DNA from 2 places in the Kitasatospora sp. NPDC001547 genome. Region 2 is predicted to be linked to the other one. Evidence: predicted binding sites of a transcription regulator. Region 2 holds the regulator's gene; the other holds the start of a gene.
The links. Region 2 encodes HspR, which represses chaperone genes until heat shock. Its sites were predicted from a motif close to TTGAGNNNNNNNNNCTCAA; they were not measured.

Region 1 (4,414 bases), on a different contig from region 2:
GCAGGCGAGCAGGTCGAACTCGGTCGGCGTCAGGTGGACGTCGCCCGAGGCCAGCCGGACCCGGCGCTGCACGTGGTCGATCTCCAGCTCGCCGAACCGCAGGCTGCCCAGCGCGGGCGTGCGGGCGGCCTGCTGGGCGCGCTCGACGCGGCGCAGCAGGACGTTGACGCGGGCGGCCAGTTCGCGCATCGAGAACGGCTTGGTCATGTAGTCGTCGGCGCCCACGCCGAGGCCGACCAGCAGGTCCGTCTCGTCGTCGCGGGCGGTCAGCATCAGCACCGGCACCGGGCGCTGGGCCTGGATCCGGCGGCACACCTCCAGCCCGTCGAAGCCGGGCAGCATGATGTCGAGGACCACCAGGTCCGGCTGCCAGGTGTGGAAGCCGTCGACCGCGCCGGGGCCGTCGTGGGCCACGGCGACCTTGAAGCCCTCGGCGCCCAGCCGGGCGGCGATCGACTCGGCGATCGTGGGCTCGTCCTCCACCACCAGGACTCTGCGCTGGCTGCTCACAGTGCCACCGGTGTTGTGGTTGTCCTGCTGAATTTCTGTCACGGTCACGCCACCGCCCCCAGGGCTGCGGGCCGGCCACCTGTGGGGATGGCGGGCTCCGCTCGTAGTCTTGTTCCGTCGTGGACTGTGCCGGGTCCGCCGTCCCGTCGCGCGATCGGGAGCCGAGGACGGATGGTCGGCCGCCCACTTCTCCCGCGCACTTCGCAGCGTACGGACAGCGGATGCTTTCCGGCAGGTGGACCGGACGTTTCCGGCCCGTGGGCCGGCTTTCGGGCCGCCCTCGGACCCACTGCACGAGTGGGCACGGGCCGATACCTTACCCGGCGAATTTTCACTGCGTAACGGTACGTATGCAGTCCAGTTCGCACCAAGTCGCCGGTCAGAGGCCCTGCTGCGGCCCTGCCGGGGAGAAGGTCTGGACCAATCCGGGGAATCCGGCAGTCCGCTACGGCGACGGTCTTCACGGGCTTTTCCCAGGTGCCTCCCAGAACCTCGACGTACCGTGGCCACGACAACACCCGACCGGGCGGAATCCGCGGCGCGCGCCGGTACGTTGGGCACCTGGCGGGGAGCCGGTGGCTGCGGCGTGGAGCGGAGGCGGCATGGCGGGACGCGGGCGGGGCGCCGACGGGTTCGGGACCGCGGGGGCGCCGTACGGAATGCTCCGCCTCGGGCTGCGCACCGGGGTCCTGGAGTGGCTGCTGGAACGGGTGCCGACGCCCCGCAGGACGCCCTTCACGCTCGGGTACCTGGCCGTCGTGGGAGCCACCACGACCTTCGCGAGGATCGCCGATCCGGAACTCGTCCAGCGCTTGCAGGAGGCCTCCAGCTCGGACGGGCACAACCTGCTCCAGCACCCTTTGCGCGCCCTTGTGCTGAGCGGGTTCTGGGTGGCCGGCGAGGCGTGGATGCCGTACCTGTGGGGATTCGCCCTCACCATCGCCCCGCTGGAGCGCAGGGTCGGTCCGGCCCGGGCGGCGGCGGTGTTCGCGGCCGGGCACGTCGCGGCGACCCTGCTCTCCCAGGGGGTGGTGATCACCGCGGTGGAGACCGGGCGGATGGCGCCCGAGGTGATGGACCACCTGGACATCGGGGTCAGCTACGGCGTGCTCGCCTGCCTGGGCGCGGTGGCCGGGCTGCTCTCCTGGCGCGGGCGGCTGCTCGCGCTGGGCGGCGCCGGGCTGATGATCGCCGAGCAGATCGCCACCGACAGGGACGTGGTCACCGGGGTGGGGCACCCGGCCGCGGTGCTGGCCGGGGTCGCCCTGTGGCGCTGGCTGCGCCGGGCCGAGCGGCGCCCGCCCCGGCCGCGTCCGGCTGCCGTGACGGCCTCCGGCGGTGCGCCCGCGCGGGTGTGGACGGCGCGTTGACGGCCTCGCCCGGTCGGGGGTGTCCCCGGTCCGGCGATGGTTCGCTCAGGAATCTTTAAGGCGCGCTTGGTGTGCCGTTAGGACTCTTTTGACGGGGTCGGTCGAGGCGTCCTTCCGGCGGATTCCTGTTCGCTCACAGCGAACTGAGCGTCGGGAACATCCGGCGGCCGTCAGGCCTTAGTCAGGTCGACTCAAGTTCACTGACTAGGGAGAGATCATGGCATCGTCGTCCACACCGCTCACCCTGCCCGTGCTGCCGCTCGACGACGAGGTCGTCCTGCCGGGCATGGTGGTCCCGCTGGACCTGAAGGACAGCGAGGTGCGCGCCGCGGTCGAGGCCGCCCGGGCCGCCGCCGGCACCGGCAAGCCGCAGGTCCTGCTGGTTCCGCGGGTGGACGGCTCGTACGCGGCGGCCGGCACGCTGGCCACCGTCGAGCAGGTCGGCCGGCTGGCCGACGGCCCCCACACCATCGGGCAGCCGGCCGCGCTGGTGCGCGCCGTGCGCCGGGCCCGGATCGGGGTCGGTACCACCGGCCCCGGCGCCGCCCTCTGGGTGGAGACCACGCCGTTCCGGGAGTCCTCGGTGGGCACCCCGGTGGCCGGCCGGGCCGCCGAGCTGGTCAAGGAGTACAAGGCGCTGTCCACCCAGTGGCTGCGCAGGCGCGGCGCCTGGCAGATCGTCGACCGGGTGGCGCAGATCGAGGGCGTCGGCGAGCTCGCCGACAACATCGGCTACGCGCCCTTCGTCACCGCCGAGCAGAAGCTCAAGGTGCTGCTGGAGGCCGACCAGGTCGCCCGACTGGAGTACGCGCTCACCCTGCTGCGCGACCACCTCGCCGAGGAGGAGGTCAACGACACCATCCGCAAGGACGTCGAGGAGGGCGTGGCCAAGCAGCAGAAGGAGTTCCTGCTCCGCCGCCAGCTGGAGGCCGTCCGCAAGGAGCTGGCCGAGCTGAACGGCGAGGCGGCCGACGAGGAGGGCGACTACCGCGCCCGGGTCGAGGCCGCCGACCTCCCCGAGAAGGTGCGCGAGGCCGCGCTCAAGGAGGTCGACAAGCTGGAGCGCGCCTCCGACCAGTCGCCCGAGGGCTCCTGGATCCGCACCTGGCTGGACACCGTCCTGGAGCTGCCCTGGAACGAGCGCACCGAGGACGAGTACGACATCGCCGGCGCCAGCGCGGTGCTGGACGCCGACCACGCCGGGCTCGCCGACGTGAAGGAGCGGATAGTCGAGTACCTGGCCGTCCGCAAGCGCCGGGCCGAGCAGGGGCTCGGGCTGGTCGGCGGCCGCCGGGGCGGCGCGGTGCTGGCCCTGGTCGGCCCGCCCGGCGTCGGCAAGACCTCGCTCGGCGAGTCGGTGGCCCGCGCCATGGGCCGGAAGTTCGTCCGGGTCGCGCTCGGCGGCGTCCGGGACGAGGCGGAGATCCGCGGCCACCGGCGCACCTACGTCGGCGCGCTGCCCGGCCGGCTGGTGCGGGCGGTCAAGGAGGCCGGCTCGATGAACCCGGTCGTCCTGCTGGACGAGATCGACAAGGTCGGCTCCGACTACCGGGGGGACCCGGCCGCCGCCCTGCTGGAGGTGCTGGACCCGGCGCAGAACCACACCTTCCGGGACCACTACCTGGAGGTCGAGCTGGACCTCTCCGACGTCGTCTTCCTCGCCACCGCCAACGTGCTGGAGGCCATCCCCGAGCCGCTGCTCGACCGGATGGAGCTGGTCCGGCTGGACGGCTACACCGAGGACGAGAAGGTCGTCATCGCCCGCGACCACCTGCTCCCGCGCCAGCTGGAGAAGGCCGGCCTGGCCGGTGGAGAGGTCACCGTGGACGAGTCGGCGCTGCGCAGGCTCGCCGGGGAGTACACCCGGGAGGCGGGCGTGCGCACCCTGGAGCGCTCGATCGCCCGGGTGCTGCGCAAGATCGCCGCACAGGCCGAGCTGGGCGAGCGCGAGCTGCCCGCCGCGGTCGGCGCGGACGACCTGCGCGCCCTGATCGGCCGCCCGCACCACGTGCCGGAGTCCGCCCAGGAGCCGGCCGAGCGCCGCACCGCCGTCCCCGGCGTGGCCACCGGCCTCGCGGTGACGGGCGCCGGCGGCGACGTCCTCTACATCGAGGCCTCGCTGGCCGACGCCGAGACCGGCGGCACCGGGCTGACCCTCACCGGGCAGCTGGGCGACGTGATGAAGGAGTCCGCACACATCGCGCTCTCCTACCTGCGCTCGCGCGGGGCCGAGCTGGAGCTGCCGGTCACCTCGCTGCGCGACCGCGGCGTGCACCTGCACATCCCGGCCGGGGCCATCCCCAAGGACGGGCCGAGCGCCGGAATCACCATGACCACCGCGCTGGCCTCGCTGCTCTCCGGCCGCAAGGTGCGCACCGACGTGGCGATGACCGGCGAGGTGTCGCTGACCGGGCGGGTGCTGCCGATCGGCGGGGTGAAGCAGAAGCTGCTCGCCGCCGACCGGGCCGGGATCACCACGGTGATCATCCCCAGGCGCAACGAGGCCGATCTGGACGACGTCCCGGCCGAGGTGC
Region 2 (4,414 bases):
GCGAGGCCGTGGAGACGCGCAACTCCGCCGAGCAGCTCGTCTACTCGACCGAGAAGTTCATCGCCGACAACGCCGACAAGCTGCCGGGCGACGTCAAGACCGAGGTCGAGACCGCCGTCGGCGAGCTCAAGGAGGCCCTGAAGGGCGAGGACATCGCGAAGATCCGCGAGGCCTCGGAGAAGGTCTCCACCACCGCGCAGAAGCTCGGCCAGGCGCTGTACGCCAACGCCGACGCCCCCGCCGGTGCCGCCGCCGGTGACTCCGCCCAGGCCAAGGACGACGACGTCGTCGACGCCGAGATCGTGGACGACGAGAAGCCCAAGGGCGGTGCGGCATGACGGACAAGCCGCAGGGCGGCAAGCCCGGCGACGACTCCGCCGCCGACGAGGTGATCAAGGCCGCCGAGGAGGCCGCCGCGGCCGGCGCCGGGGAGTCCGGTTCGGACGACCTCGCCGCCGCCAAGCGGGAGCTCGCCGAGCGCACCGGCGACCTCCAGCGCCTCCAGGCCGAGTACCAGAACTACCGCAAGCGGGTCGAGCGCGACCGGCTGACCGTCCGCGAGATCGCCGTCTCCAACATCCTGGAGTCGCTGATCCCGGTCCTGGACGACATCGGCCGCGCCCGCGAGCACGGCGAGGTCACGGGCGGCTTCAAGTCCGTCGCCGAGTCGCTGGAGACGGTCGTCGCCAAGCTGGGCCTGCAGCAGTTCGGCAAGGAGGGCGAGCCCTTCGACCCGACCATGCACGAGGCGCTGATGCACAGCTACTCCTCGGACGTCACCGAAGACACCTGTGTGCAGGTGCTCCAGCCCGGCTACCGCATCGGCGAGCGGATCATCCGCCCGGCGATGGTGGCCGTCGCGGAGCCCCAGCCCGGCAGCCAGGCGTCCTCGGGCGCCGAGGCGAAGCCCGCCGACACGGACAAGTCCGACGGTGGCTCGGACAGCTGACAACCTGTGACAGCTGACAACCAGTGCGCTGCGGAGTCGTACGCCGGCCAGTACGGCGGCCGGCTCCGCAGCGCGTTGTCAACCGCCGTTTCTTCACCGGCTGTTGACAGCGCAGTGACGATGGACATCGGGAGGTGGCGGAAGCCGTGAGCGAGCGCAGCGGGCGAACCATCGGGGGACGCGTGTACCGCTCAGCGGCTGCCCAGCGCAGCGAGGTGGACGCCGTGAACGAGCGCAGCGAGCGAACCGTTGGAGGGCGCGTGTACCGCTCAGCGGCCGGCGAGCGCAGCGAGGTGGACGCATGAGTGGCAAGGACTACGTGGAGAAGGACTACTACAAGGTCCTCGGCGTGCCCAAGGACGCCACCGCCACCGAGATCAAGAAGACCTACCGGAAGCTCGCGCGCGAGTTCCACCCCGACGCCAACAAGGGCGACGCCAAGGCCGAGGAGCGGTTCAAGGACATCTCCGAGGCGTACGACGTCCTCTCCGACGAGAAGCGCCGCAAGGAGTACGACGAGGCCCGCAGCCTCTTCGCCAACGGCGGCTTCCGGGCCGGCGGCCCCGGCGGCACCGGCAGCTACAGCTTCGACTTCGGCGACCTCTTCAGCGGCAGCCAGGGCGGCGGACAGGGCGGCGGCCTCGGCGACGTCTTCGGCGGCCTGTTCAACCGCGGCGGCACCCGGCAGGCCCAGCCCCGGCGCGGCGCCGACGTCGAGACCGAGGTGACGCTCTCCTTCGAGGAGGCGGTGGACGGCGCGACCGTCCCGCTGCGGATGACCAGCCAGGCCCCCTGCCGCGGCTGCAACGGCACCGGCGCCAAGTCCGGCACCACCCCGCGGGTCTGTCCGACCTGCGTCGGCGCCGGCACCGTCAGCCGTGGCCAGGGCGCCTTCGCGCTCTCCGAGCCGTGCAAGGACTGCCGCGGCCGGGGCATGATCGTCGACGACCCGTGCCCCGACTGCCACGGCAGCGGCCGCGCCAGCTCGGCCCGCACCATGCAGGTCCGGATCCCGGCCGGCGTCCAGGCCGACCAGCGCATCCGGCTCAAGGGCAAGGGCGCCCAGGGCGAGCGCGGCGGGCAGCCCGGCGACCTCTACGTCACCGTGCACGTCGACCCGCACCCGGTCTTCGGGCGCAAGGGGGACAACCTCACCGTCACCGTCCCCGTGGCCTTCCCCGAGGCGGCGCTCGGCGCCACCATCGAGGTGCCGACCCTGAACGGCCCGGCCGTGAAGCTCAAGCTGCCCCCGGGCAGCGCCAACGGCCTCACCATGCGCGCCCGCGGCAAGGGCGCCACCCGCAAGGACGGCACCCGCGGCGACCTCCTCGTCACCGTCGAGGTCGTGGTGCCCCAGCACGTCACCGGTGACGCGCTGAACGCCCTGGAGCAGTACCGCGAGGCCACCGCCTCCGACGATCCGCGCGCCGCCCTGTTCCGGGCGGCGAAGGGAGCGTGACGACCAGATGTCCCCGATGAACCCGATCGACCCCGAGACCGCGATCGGTCCCGGCCTCGGCGAGGGCCTGCCCGGAGCCGGCCCCCGCCGCGCCCGCCGGGCCGCCGCGGGCCCGCCGCCGTACGTCCTCACCGAGGACACCCCGGTGTACGTCATCTCCGTGGCCGCCGAACTGTCCGGCCTGCACCCGCAGACCCTGCGCCAGTACGACCGCCTCGGCCTGGTCTGCCCCGACCGCACCGCCGGCCGCGGCCGCCGCTACTCCGCGCGCGACATCCAGCAGCTGCGCGAGGTCCAGCGGCTCTCCCAGGACGAGGGCATCAACCTCGCGGGCATCAAGCGGATCATCGAGCTGGAGAACCAGGTCACCGCCCTCCAGTCCCGCGTCGCGGAACTGGTCGACTCCCTGGAGGGCGCCGCCGCCGCGCTCCAGCAGCGCGAGGCCGCCGTCCACGCCTCCTACCGCCGCGACCTCGTCCCGTACCAGCCCCCCACCCCGCAGTCCAGCGCCCTCGTCGTCTGGCGTCCCCGGCGCTGACCGTCGTACGCACCCGAGCCGCCGGCCCCTCCTCCCGGGGGGGTGCCGGCGGCTGCCGTGTGGTGAGAGAGTGCTCTGCCGGGCCCGCACGGTCGATCCGCGGGCGGCAGGGCACCCGGTTCGCGCCGCCTAGGATTCTTGCCACGGAAGACGACAGTCGCGTTGACTACTTCCCGGTCAACACTAGGAGCCGAGATGAGTGGGCGAGAGCACGCGGGAGCTGCATCCAGCGGATCGCGCGTCCTGTCCGAGGGCGCCCGAAAGCTCTATCTGCAGGCCGTGAACGAGAACGGTCGTCTCACCAAGAGCGCTTGCCCAGCCGCCGGCTCCCCCGCCCTCGAAGAATTGTTGAAGCTGGGACTTCTCATACCCGACAGCGACGAACCGGGCGAACTGCTCGCCGTCGATCCGACGCAGCTCGCCCACAGTCTGAGTTCGACCTGGCAGCGGCAGGCCCTCGAGCTGCTTTCGAAAGCGGTGACACTACCCGCCGATCTCAGCGAACTCGCCGAGGCATTTCACGCCCCGGACACCACGGGCGGCGCCATCGAATACATCCACGGGAAAGCGCGAATTAATCAGAGACTTCAGCAGTCGGCCGCGGCGGGAGTAACGGAGGGGCTGGCCATGCAGCCCGGCGGCCCCCGGCCGGCGGAAATGCTCACGTCATTCCTGGCGCGCGACCTGGAGATTCTCCGGCACGGCGCGTCCATGCGGACCATCTACAACGCGAGCACCCGCTACCACCAGCCGACCCGGGACTACGTCGCGAAGCTGACCGAGGCGGGGTGGCAGTTCCGCACCCTCGACGAGCCGTACGCCCGGCTGATCATCGTGGACCGCAAGCTCGCCGTGATCCCGGTGGTGGACGACGACCTGGCCGCGTTCATCCACGACCCGGCCATCGTCAACTTCCTCATCGAGGAGGTGTTCGAGCGCAGCTGGAACCGGGCCCTGGAATTCGACGGGGACCGGTCCGTCCCGCAACAGGTGGTGTCCAGACTGCGCCAGACGATAATCGACCTGATGCTCGCCGGAACGAACCACCGGGTCATCGCCCGTCGGCTCGGAATCAGTGAGCGGACCCTCGCCCGCCACATCGCGGAACTACGGGAGGAGTACCACGTCGACTCCCTCTTCCAGCTGGGCTACGCGCTCGGCCGGTCGGCGAGACCGGACCTGGGCTGAGGGCAGCGGTCGAAACCCCGCCCCGCCCGGCGCGACAGGGTTCACCCCTACTGTCCGCTTCGTCCCGACCGGGCGTCCGGCGGGATTCAGCCCCAGTGGAGATCGTCCGCGACAGCCTCCACCGCGCGGGTGGTACCAGCGGACTGCCCGCTGTCGGAGGAAACGGACACTCCGGTCACCACCGCTATACCGATGAGGATCGGAAGCGCAGCCTTGCAGACGAGTCGACGCACAGACACGGACCCACCCTCCCACTCTCTAACACTGTGGACTGAATCAA

Region 1: a site for HspR is predicted at 2,057-2,075, ahead of lon (endopeptidase La). Genes of this name have one in related genera too.

The regions. Positions count from the first base shown of each region.
Region 1 is NZ_JBIAVL010000003.1:414,985-419,398, forward strand. Features, by position in the region: gene ACFY0X_RS07570 (response regulator transcription factor) at 1-552, opposite strand, end outside; gene ACFY0X_RS07575 (rhomboid-like protein) at 1,113-1,880, shown strand; gene lon (endopeptidase La) at 2,098-4,414, shown strand, end outside.
Region 2 is NZ_JBIAVL010000005.1:98,234-102,647, reverse strand. Features, by position in the region: gene dnaK (molecular chaperone DnaK) at 1-338, shown strand, start outside; gene grpE (nucleotide exchange factor GrpE) at 335-949, shown strand; gene dnaJ (molecular chaperone DnaJ) at 1,251-2,408, shown strand; gene ACFY0X_RS11300 (heat shock protein transcriptional repressor HspR) at 2,416-2,946, shown strand; gene ACFY0X_RS11295 (hypothetical protein) at 3,142-4,134, shown strand.